2 regions of the Gottfriedia sp. NPDC056225 genome follow, and region 2 is predicted to be linked to the other one. Evidence: a T-box and tRNA genes for the amino acid it is inferred to sense, from the RefSeq annotation. Region 2 holds a T-box; the other holds one or more tRNA genes.
The links. The T-box of region 2 lies ahead of serS (serine--tRNA ligase). A T-box ahead of a tRNA ligase gene usually reads a tRNA of that ligase, here a tRNA-Ser.

Region 1 (7,563 bases), on a different contig from region 2:
CGTTTATGTCAACACTTTTTTTAAAAGTTTTTTCTAAAACTTTCAATGCTTACTACGATAAGCTTTCGTTGACTTCGTTAACTTCTGACGTGACTTTAACTATATTAAAGTATAGGACACTTATTGTCAACATTATTTAAGAAAAAAGTTGTGATTAATTTGATTATCAATAATATAACGGATCTTAATCCTACTACTACAATACTTTCATACCTTAAATTACTGCATAAATAGTAACTTTCATCAGTTTAGTTTTCTTTTAATAGACATAAAGCAAATCAACAATAGTGCAATTGATATAGTACTATTTAAACACAACCTCTGTTAAAATGATTTGATTTTTGAAGAATTTTCTCTTCATATACTCCCACAAGCTCTTAAATACTCGGTTTTGGTACCGTACCGTGAAAAATTACAGAGTAAATGATAAAATACTTTTATTTTAGAAAAGTATACAATATGTTTGTATACTTTGATTCATTAAATAAAACATATTAAAAGCAATCTAATTATATAGGATGTGAGTTCAATGGATATAAATTTTATTACAATCCTCCTTATTGTTAATATACTGCTAGCTGGTATTTTAATCTTTATTGAAAAGAGAGATGTTGCAGCTACGTGGGCATGGCTTATGATCCTACTTTTTATACCAATAGTCGGTTTCTTACTATACCTTTTTTTAGGCAGACAGCTAAAACAAAAGAACTTCTATCATCTTTCAAATAAAGAAAGAAGTTATCTTCAATTAGCAGTTACTAATCAAGCAAATCAAATACATAATGATCAACGCTTTATCCAAGATGAATTACTATCGAAGCATTCACAATTAATTATGATGAATTTAAAATCCGCTAATGCTTTATTAACAACTGAAAACGAGATCCAAACATTTAGTGACGGTTACGAAAAATTTAATTCGCTTTTCGAAGACATACAAAATGCCGAAAAAGAGATAAATATTCAATATTACATCATTCAACGTGACTCGTTAGGAAAAAAGCTTAGAGACGAACTTACAAAGAAGGCAGAAAAAGGCGTTAAAGTACGAGTGCTGTACGATGACATTGGTTCGAAAAAAATCACTCCTTCTTTTTTCAAAGATCTTATTAAACACGGAGGTGAGGTAAAAGCTTTCTTTCCTTCCTTCCTAAGACTAATCAATTTTCGATTAAACAATAGAAATCACAGAAAACTTTGTATTATTGATGGGAGAGTTGCTTATATAGGCGGTTTTAATGTCGGAGACGAGTATCTTGGAATTGATAAGAAATTTGGATACTGGAGAGACACTCATTTTCGAATAAAAGGTGATTCAGTAAATCAAATTCAAGGGCGATTTATATTAGACTGGCAACAAGCTACTAAACAACATGGACATATTATAGAGGAATTTACTTTTAATAATGTGGAAAGTATCAGAAATACTCCCATACAAATTGTTGCTAGTGGGCCAAATTCGGAAACAGAGCACTTAAAAAATATGTACGTTAAACTAATTACGTCTGCTAAACAGAGCGTTTATATTCAAACCCCTTACTTCGTTCCTGATGCAAGCATTATGGACGCTTGTAAAATTGCTGCATTATCTGGAATTGATGTTAGAATAATGATTCCAAGTAAACCTGACCACCCATTCGTACATTGGGCATCACTATCATACGTAGGCGAACTATTATCTTACGGAGCAAAAATATTGCTATATGAAAATGGATTTTTGCATGCTAAAACAATCGTAATAGACCAAGAAGTTGCTTCAGTTGGAACTACTAACATTGATACACGTAGTTTTAAATTGAATTTTGAAATAAACGCGATCGTCTATTCAGAAAAAGAATCATCCAATCTACAAAACCTTTTTTTATCTGATTGTAAATATTCTAGTGAACTTACACTTGAAAAGTATCAAGCGAGAACAATCTTTATAAAAATAAAAGAAGCTATTTCTCGACTTCTATCTCCAATATTATAAACTACTAAAAACATTACTAAATTGTAATGTTTTTTTATATTGCCAAATAAGTTTTAAATTGAAAGTACACGTATTCTATTGAATAATTAAAGAAGTTAACAGATTATTACATAAATTAATTAGAAGGTGAACTATGAGAAGAATCAAGAAGATTTTAATAAGTTGTTTAGCTCTTTTATCTTTGTGGGTCAGTTTTTTTACAAACCCAACCTCTACTTATGCAGCGAATAAAGTTTACACCGTAACTGCAAGTAAACTAAATATCCGTAGCGGCCCTAGTACAACGGCTAAGTTAATCGGTACTGTGAAAAAAGGTCAATTTTTAACGGTTGTTAATAAACATGCCAACGGATGGTATAAAATTAAATTTAAAAGTAAAACAGGATTTATTAGCGGGAAGTATGTAATTGCAGAGTTCACTAATGTTAAATCATTAGATAAAAGTTTGATCGTTGATTTACGCTATAATACAACGAATAACTTTACCGGCAAACGTATTTATAATTTTAGCCAAGCCATCCTTAGGACTAGCACAGCCAAAAAATTAGCTAAAGCAAATTCCATCCTAAAAAAACAAGGATATACGATTAAAGTTTGGGATGCTTACCGTCCTTTATCAGCTCAACAAACACTTTGGAATGCATATCCTAATTCAGATTATGTTGCTAAGCCTAGTCCAAAAAATATACGAGGCCACCAACTAGGTGCAACACTAGATATAACATTGTGTACATTAGATGGAAAAGAAGTGCAAATGCAATCCAAATTCGATGATTTTTCATCACGTGCTTCTCGAAGCTATAAGCGAAATAGTGTACAAGAAAAGAATTATCAAATCATGGATAAAGCGATGAGACAAGCCGGTTTCGTGGGCTACTCAAAAGAATGGTGGCATTACTCTGATAAAAATCAGAAATTTAAACCACTTCAAGTAAATCCTGCTAATTATTAATGTTAGACTCACTTTTGGAATATATCAAAAGTGAGTTTTTTAGTATAGTCAATGTCTACAAATCAGTAGTTATATAAAAACACGCATCAATGTGTAACAAGTGGTTATCACGAATATTCTTTTTCACTAATTTAGTGAAAAAAAAAGTAATTTCTTAAGTACTAAAAATTTACAATTATTTCTTTATTGATGTCAATCAACACAAAAAAGACACCCTACAATTGTAAGATGTCTTGGAAAGTCATAATTAAGATGCGGCCGAGAGGACTTGAACCTCCACGGAGAAACCTCCACTAGGCCCTCAACCTAGCGCGTCTGCCATTCCGCCACGACCGCGAATAAACAAAAGTGAGCCATGAAGGATTCGAACCTTCGACCCTCTGATTAAAAGTCAGATGCTCTACCAACTGAGCTAATGGCTCGTAATAACAAGTTTATAAAATAAGCAAGTTCTAAAGACGTCCTTGTCTCAGATAGAATTTCAAGTAGCTGCTCGACAAGTACGCTGAAGTAATCGCATCGAAGATTACTCGTTCGTGCTCTACCAACTGAGCTAATGGCTCGTAATAACAAGTTTATAAATACATGATAGTACAAGTACACTAAAAACAGACTATTTTTAAACTTACTTACTGTTTACACGATCGCATTTAAGATAAAAGAAAATCCCTCTACCTTAAACATTACTATTCAAAATAAAAATGGCTGGGCTACCTGGATTCGAACCAGGGCATGACGGAATCAAAATCCGTTGCCTTACCGCTTGGCTATAGCCCATTGATATAACATCATGAATCTACTTCTTCGAATAATCTCCATGAACCCGCACCGCAGGATTTTTTTTATGTTGTATTGCCTTACCTTCTTGAATTAACCTCTCAAGATAAAAAACAATCCGACATTTCACTATACTTCTTTTCCTAATGTGCGAATATGCTACATGAAGTAACACCGCAGGATTGTCTTATGTAGTATTGTATTTACCCCTCGAATCTACTCCTAAAGATAAAAAAAATTCATCCATCTCACTACTATTTTTCTCCAAATAAAGAAAAAAATACTACAAACTGTAGTAATAAATGGCGGTCCCGACCGGGATCGAACCGGCGATCTCCTGCGTGACAGGCAGGCATGTTAACCGCTACACCACGGGACCATTTTGGTTGCGGGGACAGGATTTGAACCTGCGACCTTCGGGTTATGAGCCCGACGAGCTACCAGACTGCTCCACCCCGCGATAATGTGGATACTATTTTAACTAGATCCATGAAGTTTATTTCGTTAAGACCATCCCAATCTCAGGATGTTTATGCAAGTAGCGGCTCGATTGGTATGCTGAAGTTATTACTTCGAAGCATATTCGTTCGTGCTCCACCCCGCGATAATGTGGATACTATTTTATTAGATCCATGAACTTTATTTCGTTAAGACCATCCCAATCTCAGGATGTTTATGCAAGTAGCAGCTCGATTGGTATGCTGAAGTTATTACTTCGAAGCATATTCGTTCGTGCTCCACGCCGCGATAATAAGAGTTTATATCATTTTAAAGAAATGGTGGAGGATGACGGGCTCGAACCGCCGACCCCCTGCTTGTAAGGCAGGTGCTCTCCCAGCTGAGCTAATCCTCCGGGATAAAATATTGGTGACCCGTACGGGACTCGAACCCGTGTTACCGCCGTGAAAGGGCGGTGTCTTAACCGCTTGACCAACGGGCCAAAAAAAAAATATGGCAGAGAAGAAGGGATTCGAACCCTCGCACCGCGTTAACGATCTACACCCTTAGCAGGGGCGCCCCTTGAGCCACTTGGGTACTTCTCTAATATAATGGCTCCGCAGGTAGGATTCGAACCTACGACCACTCGGTTAACAGCCGAGTGCTCTACCACTGAGCTACTGCGGAAAAATTCCAATCAATTCGTCATGCGCTGTAACATGATGACAAGTATTAATATAAACTATACATATATTACCTGTCAACACTATTTATAATTGTTTTAATGGACTTTTGCATATTCCACATACAAAGCGCTTTGTGTCAACTTTTCTTTTTCTTAAGAAGTATTGTCCACACCCAACACATCTATATTTATATTTATAAGAATGTGTTCTTTTCTTTATAGAATTTAGTGGTTTACAGTATCTAGGCGCACCTACTTTTTTTAGTAGGTCTTTAAAATCTTTATCTTCGTGTTTATATCCTTTCTTCATAATATGAAGATGATAGTGACACAGCTCGTGTAATATAATTCCCTTTAGCTCTTCGATTCCGTGTTCTTGATAGTATAATTTATTTAATTCGATATTACTATTTTTTAATAAATACCTTCCACCAGTAGTTCTCAATCTAGTATTGAAGGAAGCTTGATGGAGAAATGGCCGTCCGAAATAGGTAATCGATAGATCTTCTACTAATTTTTGTATCTCCTCATTGTCCATTTATAGATCGCCACCTCTTTTTCTACTTTATTCTAACTAAACAACTCACATTTTTCTGGGTATGTGCATACATTAAACATACAAATGAGAATTTCAAAAGATCTTATTAGTACGATTTATGCTAAATGGGCTGCTCTTAGTAAATCTCTCTACAACGGCGTAATTTTTACTATCCAAAATGAACAATACAGTTATCCTTTTTATACAGTGTATCGGAAGGTTACCCCTCACTCATTTATTTCATCGCCCATCTCAATAGTTAAGATGGGCGAAGATTTTTAAGTTGGAGGTTTTCATCATGGTAATGCCTAGTTGGCTTAAGACTCAAATGCAGAAAGCATTTTATGAGAAAAACCGTTATCAAATAAAGTTATTAAATCAATGTTGGTTTTATTATCAAAAAATTAAGCTTTGACTTTTTCTTTTGCTTCAATTGGCAGCATAGATAAGCCTACTCTTTGTTTCTTTTGATCAACTTCAGCAATCCATATTTTTACTACTTGGCCAACTGAAACAACATCTAATGGATGTTTTATAAATTTACTACTCATTCTTGAAATATGAACAAGACCGTCATTCTTTAATCCTATATCAACAAATGCACCAAAATCGACTACATTTCTTACTGTTCCTTCAAGCTCCATGCCTATTTTTAAGTCTCCAATTTGAAGAACATCTTGGCGAAGGATTGGTGCTGCTAATTCGTCTCGTAAATCTCTTTCAGGTTGTGTTAATGAAGCTAAAATATCATTCAGTGTAATTAAACCAATATCAAGTTGTTCTGATATTTCTTCTAAGTTTAGCGTCTTTAACTTTTCTTTTAGTTCTTTTGAACCAATTTGATTTGTTGAGAAATTTAATTGCTTTAATAGTTTTTTTACTTGCACATAATTCTCCGGATGAATACTTGTACGATCTAAAGGTTCATCCCCTTCGACAACGCGTAAGAATCCAATACATTGTTCGTATGTTTTTGCACCTAGTCTCGGTATCGTTTTAAGCTCTTTTCGATTTGTAATTTTCCCTTTTTCATCACGATAATTAACGATATTTTTCGCTACCGTTTTGGACAAGCCCGATACATGTTGTAGTAGCGAAACTGATGCTGTATTTACATTTACACCTACTTGGTTTACTGATGTTTCAACAACAAACGTTAGTGACTCATTCAGACTTTTTTGAGAAACATCATGTTGGTATAATCCTACGCCAACAGATTTAGGGTCAATTTTAACCAATTCAGCTAACGGATCTTGTAATCGTCTTGCGATTGAAACCGCACTTCTTTCCTCAACTTGGAAATTTGGAAACTCTTCTCGCGCTAGTTCTGAAGCAGAATACACGCTCGCTCCAGCTTCATTTACGATTACATAGTAAATACTATTTTTCATTTCTTTTAGAATTTCAGATATAAATAGCTCAGTTTCACGAGACGCTGTTCCGTTTCCAATTGCAATCATCTCTATTTTATATTTGATAAGAATATCTTTAATTTTTGCAATTGCTTGCTCTCTTTTATTTCTTTGAACTTCTTCTCTTTCACCTTTGAAAGGATGCGGATAAATAACATCAATTTTAAGTACTTTACCTGTTTCATCTACAACGGCTAATTTACAACCTGTACGGAATGCAGGGTCAACTCCAAGAACGATTTTTCCTTTTAATGGTGGCTGTAGCAATAGTGAGCGTAAGTTTTCTGAGAAAATATTAATTGCATGAGAATCAGCTTTTTCGGATAATTCCTTACGAATCTCTCTTTCAATTGAAGGTTGAATTAATCGTTTATAAGCATCCTCAACAACTTCTTTTAAAATTGATCGCACAAAAGTTTCCTTTATCATAACTTTTCTTTCTAAATATGAAATGATTTCATCAAAAGGCGATTGAACTGCAACCCTTAAAATATCTTCTTTCTCTGCACGATTCATCGCTAATATTCTATGTGGAACAATCCTTGCAATTGGCTCAGAGTATTCATAATACATTTCATAAACTTTTTTTTCGTCTTTATCGGCATCTTTTACAGTACTATCAATTGTTCCTTTTTTAAATGTAACTTCACGAATCCACTTTCGATATGTAGCATCGTCTGCAATCCATTCCGCAATAATATCTTTTCCACCTTGAATAACTTCATCAGCTGTACTAACTTCAAGTTCAATATTTATGTATTTTAATGCCTCTTCTGCTAACATGCCTTC
Region 2 (6,920 bases):
AATTCATATAAACTATTTAAGGAGAAAGATATGAATTATAATGTTGATTTTAGAAGTAGTTATATTAATAACCGCAATTAAAAAATGGATGGAATTATGGACTACACCTAATTATGAAATAGACTTTAAAACTGTCTAAATAAAAAAAAGCAGATGAGTGAGGTTCCTTCATACCATCTGCTTTTTCAATTATTTAATAACTTCTTTTCCGCCCATATATGGACGAAGAACTTCAGGAATAATGATTGAACCGTCTTCTTGTTGGTAGTTTTCTAAGATAGCAGAAACCGTACGTCCAATCGCCAGTCCAGATCCGTTTAATGTATGAACAAATTCCGGTTTTCCTTTTGGATCACGTCGGAAACGAATATTAGCTCGTCTTGCTTGGAATGCCTCAAAGTTACTGCAAGAAGAAATTTCTTTGTATGCATCATAGCTTGGTAACCAAACTTCAATGTCATAAGTTTTTGCAGAAGAAAATCCGATATCCCCAGCACATAAAGTAATTACACGATAAGGTAATCCCAATAGTTGAAGAACTTTTTCAGCTTGAGATGTTAATTTTTCTAACTCAATATAAGAATCTTCAGGTTTTACGAAACGAACTAGTTCAACTTTATTAAACTGGTGCTGACGAATTAAGCCTCGTGTGTCTCGTCCCGCTGAACCTGCTTCAGAGCGGAAGCAAGCACTGTATGCAGTATAGGCAATTGGCAGTTGCGCAGCATCAAGTATTTCATCACGGTGATAGTTTGTAACAGGCACTTCTGCTGTTGGTACTAAGAAGAAGTCTTCTTTCTCGACACGGAATGCATCTTCTTCAAATTTAGGAAGCTGTCCTGTACCAATCATACTTGCACGATTTACTAGTTGAGGTGGTAACATTTCTGTATAACCATGTTCTTCAATATGAAGGTCTAACATGAAACTGATAAGAGCACGTTCAAGTCTAGCTCCTAAGCCTTTATAAAAAGTAAATCGGCTACCAGTAACTTTAGCTCCACGTTCGAAATCTAAAATATCTAGATCAACACCTAAATCCCAGTGTGCCTTTGGCTCGAATTCAAATTTACGAACTTCACCTATTCTACGAATTTCAATATTATCGTCTTCAGTTAATCCAACTGGCACTGAATCACTAACTAAGTTAGGAATCGTAAATAGAATTGCATCTAATTGCTCTTCTAATGTTCTAATCTCTTCATCAAGAACTTTAATTTTATCTCCAACTTCTCTCATTTCAACAATTAGCGCTTCAGCGTCCTTCTTCTCACGCTTTAATACACTAATTTCTTGGCTTACCTCATTACGGCGGCTTTTTAACCCTTCCACCTGAACAAGTAATTCTCTACGGTTTAGATCTAAGTCTTCAAATTTTTCGATATAACTTATATCTCCACCACGTAACTGAAGCTTGGCTTTAACGTCTTCAAAATTGCTACGTAATAATTTAATATCTAACATATTCAATTCCTCCTATTCTTAATTGCCTAAAGTATAAAAAAAAATACAAAAAAGCCCTCATCCCATAAAAGGGACGAGAGCTACCCGCGTTGCCACCCTAATTGAAGAATTAATAAATAATCCTTCCACCTTAGTATAGTTAACGGACTATAGTACCGGAGTTACTTACTAGCTATAAAGCATTCCGTAACTCGCTCAAGAATGGATTCACAAGTCTTCATTATCGGTTTACACCAGCCACCGACTCTCTAAAAATTTAGAACTTGTTACTATTTTCTTTCATCGCTTTAGACAATTTAAATTATATTATAATTTACTATAAGCTTTTACTTTTTTCAATAGTTACATACTTAAATTTGCATTTTTTTCCTTAACCATATCTGCAAAGTAACTCATAAAACGGTAATCATTTGTTAATTCTGGATGGAAAGATGCTGCCAACATGTGATTTTGTCTAACTGCTACAATATTACCATCATGCTCTGCAATAACCTCTGCATCACCTGATACGGAGCGTATAAATGGTGCTCTGATAAATACAGCTGGATAATCTTCACATACACCTTTAATTGGGATGTTTACTTCAAAGCTATCCACTTGTCTACCGAAAGCATTACGTTCAGCTACCATATCCATAACACCTAGATGTACCGTGTCATCATTTGCAATCTCTTTCGAAAGTAAGATCATGCCCGCACATGTACCGAATGCCGGTAAACCATTTTCGATTTTCTCTTTTAAGGGTTGTAATAATCCTATATGGTCAAGTAATCTACGCATCGCAGTACTTTCTCCACCAGGTAATACAATACCATCAAGTCCATCTAAATGTTCTACACGTTTCACGATAACAGCTTCAGCACCACATGCTTTAATTGCATTTATATGTTCTTGAACTGCACCTTGTAACGCTAATACACCTATTTTCATAATTTCACCAACTTAAATGCTACGATCTTGCATACGATCAGCAGCAGCAAGTTGTCTCATGTCGATACCTTTCATAGCAGGTCCTAAGTTTTTAGAAAGGTTAGCGATTAATTCATAATCTTGATAGTGAGTAGTAGCTTGTACAATCGCACGAGCAAATTTCTCAGGGTTTTCAGATTTAAAGATACCAGAACCTACGAATACTCCGTCTGCTCCTAATTCCATCATTAAAGCTGCGTCTGCAGGTGTTGCTACTCCACCAGCTGCAAAGTTAACAACAGGTAAACGACCAAGTTCTTTAATTTGAAGTAATAATTCGAATGGAGCGCCAAGGTTTTTAGCTTCAACCATTAATTCATCACGAGATAAACCAACTACTTTACGGATTTCACCATTAATTTGGCGTAAGTGACGTACTGCTTCTACAATGTTTCCAGTACCAGGCTCACCTTTAGTACGTAACATAGACGCACCTTCACCAATACGACGAAGTGCTTCACCTAAGTTACGGCAACCACAAACGAATGGAACAGTGTAATCTGATTTGTTAATGTGGAAGATATCATCTGCAGGAGATAATACTTCACTCTCATCGATGTAATCTACTCCCATAGCTTCTAAAACGCGTGCTTCAACGATATGTCCAATACGAGCTTTAGCCATTACAGGAATACTAACTGCGTTAAGAATTTCCTCAGTAATACTTGTATCAGCCATACGAGCTACTCCACCAGCTGCACGAATATCAGATGGTACTTTTTCTAATGCCATTACTGCTACTGCACCAGCAGCTTCCGCTATTTTAGCTTGTTCAGCATTTACTACATCCATAATTACGCCGCCTTTTTGCATTTCTGCCATGCCGCGTTTTACACGTTCTGTTCCTGTTAAATTCATTGTTTTGCCCCTCCATTATTAAAGCTTACTTGGTAACATTTTAGTATTTCTTTACCCCTAGTTAAAGTTACCTTACCTTTATTTTACTGAAAAAATGACAACTTAACAATTACTGATATATTAATATAAAAATTATTTAAATAAACCACCAATACCGCCTACGATACTATCCCATAAATTACCGAAAAATGATCCAATTCCTCTAAAGGATAGAACAAACCAGTTAGCTTTATCAACACTCTTATCTGCTACTAAATCAAATGACTGATTTTTTGAAGTGATATAACCTAGGTCATCACCTTTTGAAGATTTAATTACGATTTCTCCAACCTTTGTTCCTTTTTTAATTGGAGCAATAATATTTCCATTTTTATCGATTGCCTTACCTGATAATTGGATAGTGGCTTTGTAGTTTTTAGCTTCACCACGTTTTATAGCTAAAGTAATATCATCTTTTGCTACTACTTTTACTTCTTTATCTTTACCTTTAGTTACTTTAACAGTTTTATTACCTTTTACAGTTTGTCCTTTTGAAACAATTGTAGTCTTATCAAAGTTACCGAACCCATAATCCATTAATTTAGCAGTTTCACTAAACCGAGAGTTATATGAATTAGCTCCCATTACAACAGTAATATAACGTTGACCATTTCTTTTTGCAGTTCCAGCGAAACAGAAGCCAGCTGAATCTGTAGAACCCGTTTTTAATCCATCCATACCTGGATAAGCGAATACTAATCCTGGTAACATCCAGTTCCAGTTATCCATTTTTACTGGATACTTTCCACCTTCTTGGAATGTTTTCTTTGGAATTGAAGATGTTTGAAGTACTTCTGGATAAGTTTTAATTAGATTATAAGCTAATTTTGCTACACCGTTCGCTGACATAATATTTTCATCAGTTAGAGAAGTTCCTTCTGGTTGCATACCTTGTAAGTCTTTATTTACTAAACCAGTAGCATTAACGAATTTAACGTCTCCTAAGTCTAGTTGTTTTGCTTTATCGTTCATTAATTGTACGAAGTTTTTCTCAGATCCACCAATTTTTTCTGCTAGTGCAATTGTCGCACCATTTGCAGAGTAAATAGCAGCTGCTTCGTATAGTTCACGTACTGTATACTTACCGCCCAATTCAAGAGGCACGTTTGATAACCCTGTATTTTGAGAGATTTTATGGGCATATTCAGAAACTGTTACTTTCTCATCCCACGAAATTTTGCCATTTTTAATCGCTTCATTAACCAGATATTCAGTCATCATTTTTGACATACTTGCAATCGGTAGTGGAGCATTTGAATTTTTTTCATATAATATTTTCCCTGAATTTGCATCGACTAAAATCGCAGCCTTAGCTTGAACGCCTAAAACATCTTCAGCAGCAGCAGGCTTTAAATTCATAGGAATGATTATAGTTATCGCTAAAGCTATTACTATTAGTTTCGTTAGTATATTCTTTCCAAACACTGTCTTACCTCCAACCTTTAATTTAACTTGTTCATTTTAACACAATTATTTCCCAAAAAATAGGCAACTACAATTTCTTGTAATTGCCCTAAGTTTCATTGCTTTAATTATTATAATGAGTAATTGGGTGCTTCTTTTGTTATTTGAACATCATGTGGATGACTTTCGCGTAATCCAGCACCAGACATACGAATAAACTGTGCGTTATCCCTTAAGTCTTTTAATGTAGCTGTACCACAGTAACCCATACCAGATCTTATTCCTCCGATTAATTGGTGTACAGTATCCGCTAACGGTCCTTTATAAGGAACTCGACCTTCAATACCTTCAGGAACTAGTTTTTTATTTCCTTCTTGGAAATAACGATCTTTACTTCCTCTTTCCATTGCGCCTACAGAACCCATACCACGGTATACTTTAAATTGTCTTCCTTGGTAGATTTCTGTCTCACCAGGACTTTCTTGTACACCGGCAAACATACTTCCTAACATAACCACATGTCCACCAGCTGCAAGAGCTTTTACGATATCTCCAGAATACTTAATACCGCCATCTGCGATTATAGGTACTCCGTATTCTCTAGCAACAGAAGCACAATCATAAACTGCAGTTAGTTGAGGAACACCTACTCCAGCTACAACACGAGTAGTACAGATTGAACCTGGTCCAATACCAACTTTTACAATATCTGCACCGGCTTCAATAAGTTCCTTAGTAGCTTCACCAGTTGCTACATTTCCAGCGATTATTGCTAATTCTGGGAACTTGCTTCTAATCTCTTTTACTTTCTCAATAACACCCTTAGAATGACCATGAGCTGTATCAATTACAATCACATCAACATTAGCTTTTACTAAAAACTCAACTCGTTGAAGAGCATCTTTTGTAACTCCTACTGCTGCACCTACAAGTAAGCGACCTTGTTGATCTTTTGCTGAGTTTGGAAACTCAATTACTTTCTCAATGTCCTTAATTGTGATTAGGCCTTTTAATGTGCCATCTTCATTAACTAGGGGTAACTTTTCAATTTTATGTTTTTGAAGAATTTGTTCTGCTTCTGCAAGTGTTGTCCCAACAGGAGCTGTCACTAGATTTTCTTTTGTCATAACGTCTGAAATAACAATTGAGTAATCTTGAATAAAACGTAAATCACGATTTGTTAATATACCGACTAATTTTCTATTTTCTGTATCATCTACGATAGGTACACCTGAAATACGGTATTTACCCATTAAATATTCAGCGTCTGCTACTTTATGAGATGGTGTTAAGAAAAATGGATCATCAATTACGCCACTTTCAGAACGCTTTACTTTATCTACTTGCTCAGCTTGTTCTTCGATAGACATATTTTTGTGAATGATACCAAGTCCACCCTGTCTAGCCATCGCAATAGCCATTTCTGCTTCTGTAACTGTATCCATTCCTGCACTGATTAATGGAATATTTAATTGAATTTTTTCCGTTAATCTTACACTTACATCAACTTGATTTGGAAGTACTTCAGATTTGGCTGGAACTAATAAAACATCATCAAAAGTAAGTCCTTCTTTTACGAATTTTGATTCCCACATAAAAAAGCCCCCCTAATACACGTATAAATATTATTAGTAGATTAACAATAGGATAAAACACTGTCAAGGAAGTCAAATTATGTTTAAATATTCAGTTAATAAGGAGTTCCTCTCTTATGTTATATTCGTATAGTAATGTATGGGACGAGCTATGTTACTTTAGCTCAGTACAATATTCGAAAAACTATCTTCAGGCAAAATATGAACGAACTAATTTCAAAGATCAAAAAACTAAAGCTTTTCATAATGCATACCCTTTTTTGTATTATATTGAGCATGGGAAAAGCTATTTTCATGCAGCTCAAAACTCTCAAATTAATGTAAAACCTACCTTGTTATTTTATGGGCTTGTACAACTATTAAAGGCTTGTGTACTAACAGTAGATCCAGAATATCCAAGTACGACCGCAATTTTAGCTCACGGTGTAACTTCAAGAAAAATAAAAAAGTTAGGGTATTCTTTTATTGATGACGAAGTTAAGATTCAAAAAAATGGACTGTTCACTCATGCTTCAAAGGTTTTATTTAATATAAACAATTTGGAAAGCGAAAAATTTACGATGCTGCAGCTTTTACAATCTATACCAGAAT

Region 1: it has a tRNA-Ser gene. The T-box ahead of serS (serine--tRNA ligase) is inferred to sense a tRNA for this amino acid. The anticodon was not compared.

Annotation. Positions count from the first base shown of each region.
Region 1 is NZ_JBHJTJ010000045.1:22,688-30,250, reverse strand. It holds gene cls (cardiolipin synthase) at 530-1,972, shown strand; gene ACFCYN_RS20865 (M15 family metallopeptidase) at 2,106-2,924, shown strand; tRNA gene ACFCYN_RS20860 (tRNA-Leu) at 3,178-3,260, opposite strand; tRNA gene ACFCYN_RS20855 (tRNA-Lys) at 3,274-3,346, opposite strand; tRNA gene ACFCYN_RS20850 (tRNA-Gln) at 3,627-3,701, opposite strand; tRNA gene ACFCYN_RS20845 (tRNA-Asp) at 4,005-4,080, opposite strand; tRNA gene ACFCYN_RS20840 (tRNA-Met) at 4,085-4,161, opposite strand; tRNA gene ACFCYN_RS20835 (tRNA-Val) at 4,479-4,554, opposite strand; tRNA gene ACFCYN_RS20830 (tRNA-Glu) at 4,567-4,641, opposite strand; tRNA gene ACFCYN_RS20825 (tRNA-Ser) at 4,654-4,744, opposite strand; tRNA gene ACFCYN_RS20820 (tRNA-Asn) at 4,752-4,826, opposite strand; gene ACFCYN_RS20815 (SprT family protein) at 4,910-5,362, opposite strand; gene cmpA (cortex morphogenetic protein CmpA) at 5,667-5,777, shown strand; gene ACFCYN_RS20805 (Tex family protein) at 5,767-7,563, opposite strand, start outside.
Region 2 is NZ_JBHJTJ010000070.1:616-7,535, reverse strand. It holds gene serS (serine--tRNA ligase) at 190-1,464, opposite strand; T-box leader at 1,531-1,756, opposite strand; gene pdxT (pyridoxal 5'-phosphate synthase glutaminase subunit PdxT) at 1,807-2,397, opposite strand; gene pdxS (pyridoxal 5'-phosphate synthase lyase subunit PdxS) at 2,407-3,291, opposite strand; gene ACFCYN_RS23320 (D-alanyl-D-alanine carboxypeptidase family protein) at 3,424-4,755, opposite strand; gene guaB (IMP dehydrogenase) at 4,866-6,329, opposite strand; gene ACFCYN_RS23310 (YaaC family protein) at 6,446-6,920, shown strand, end outside.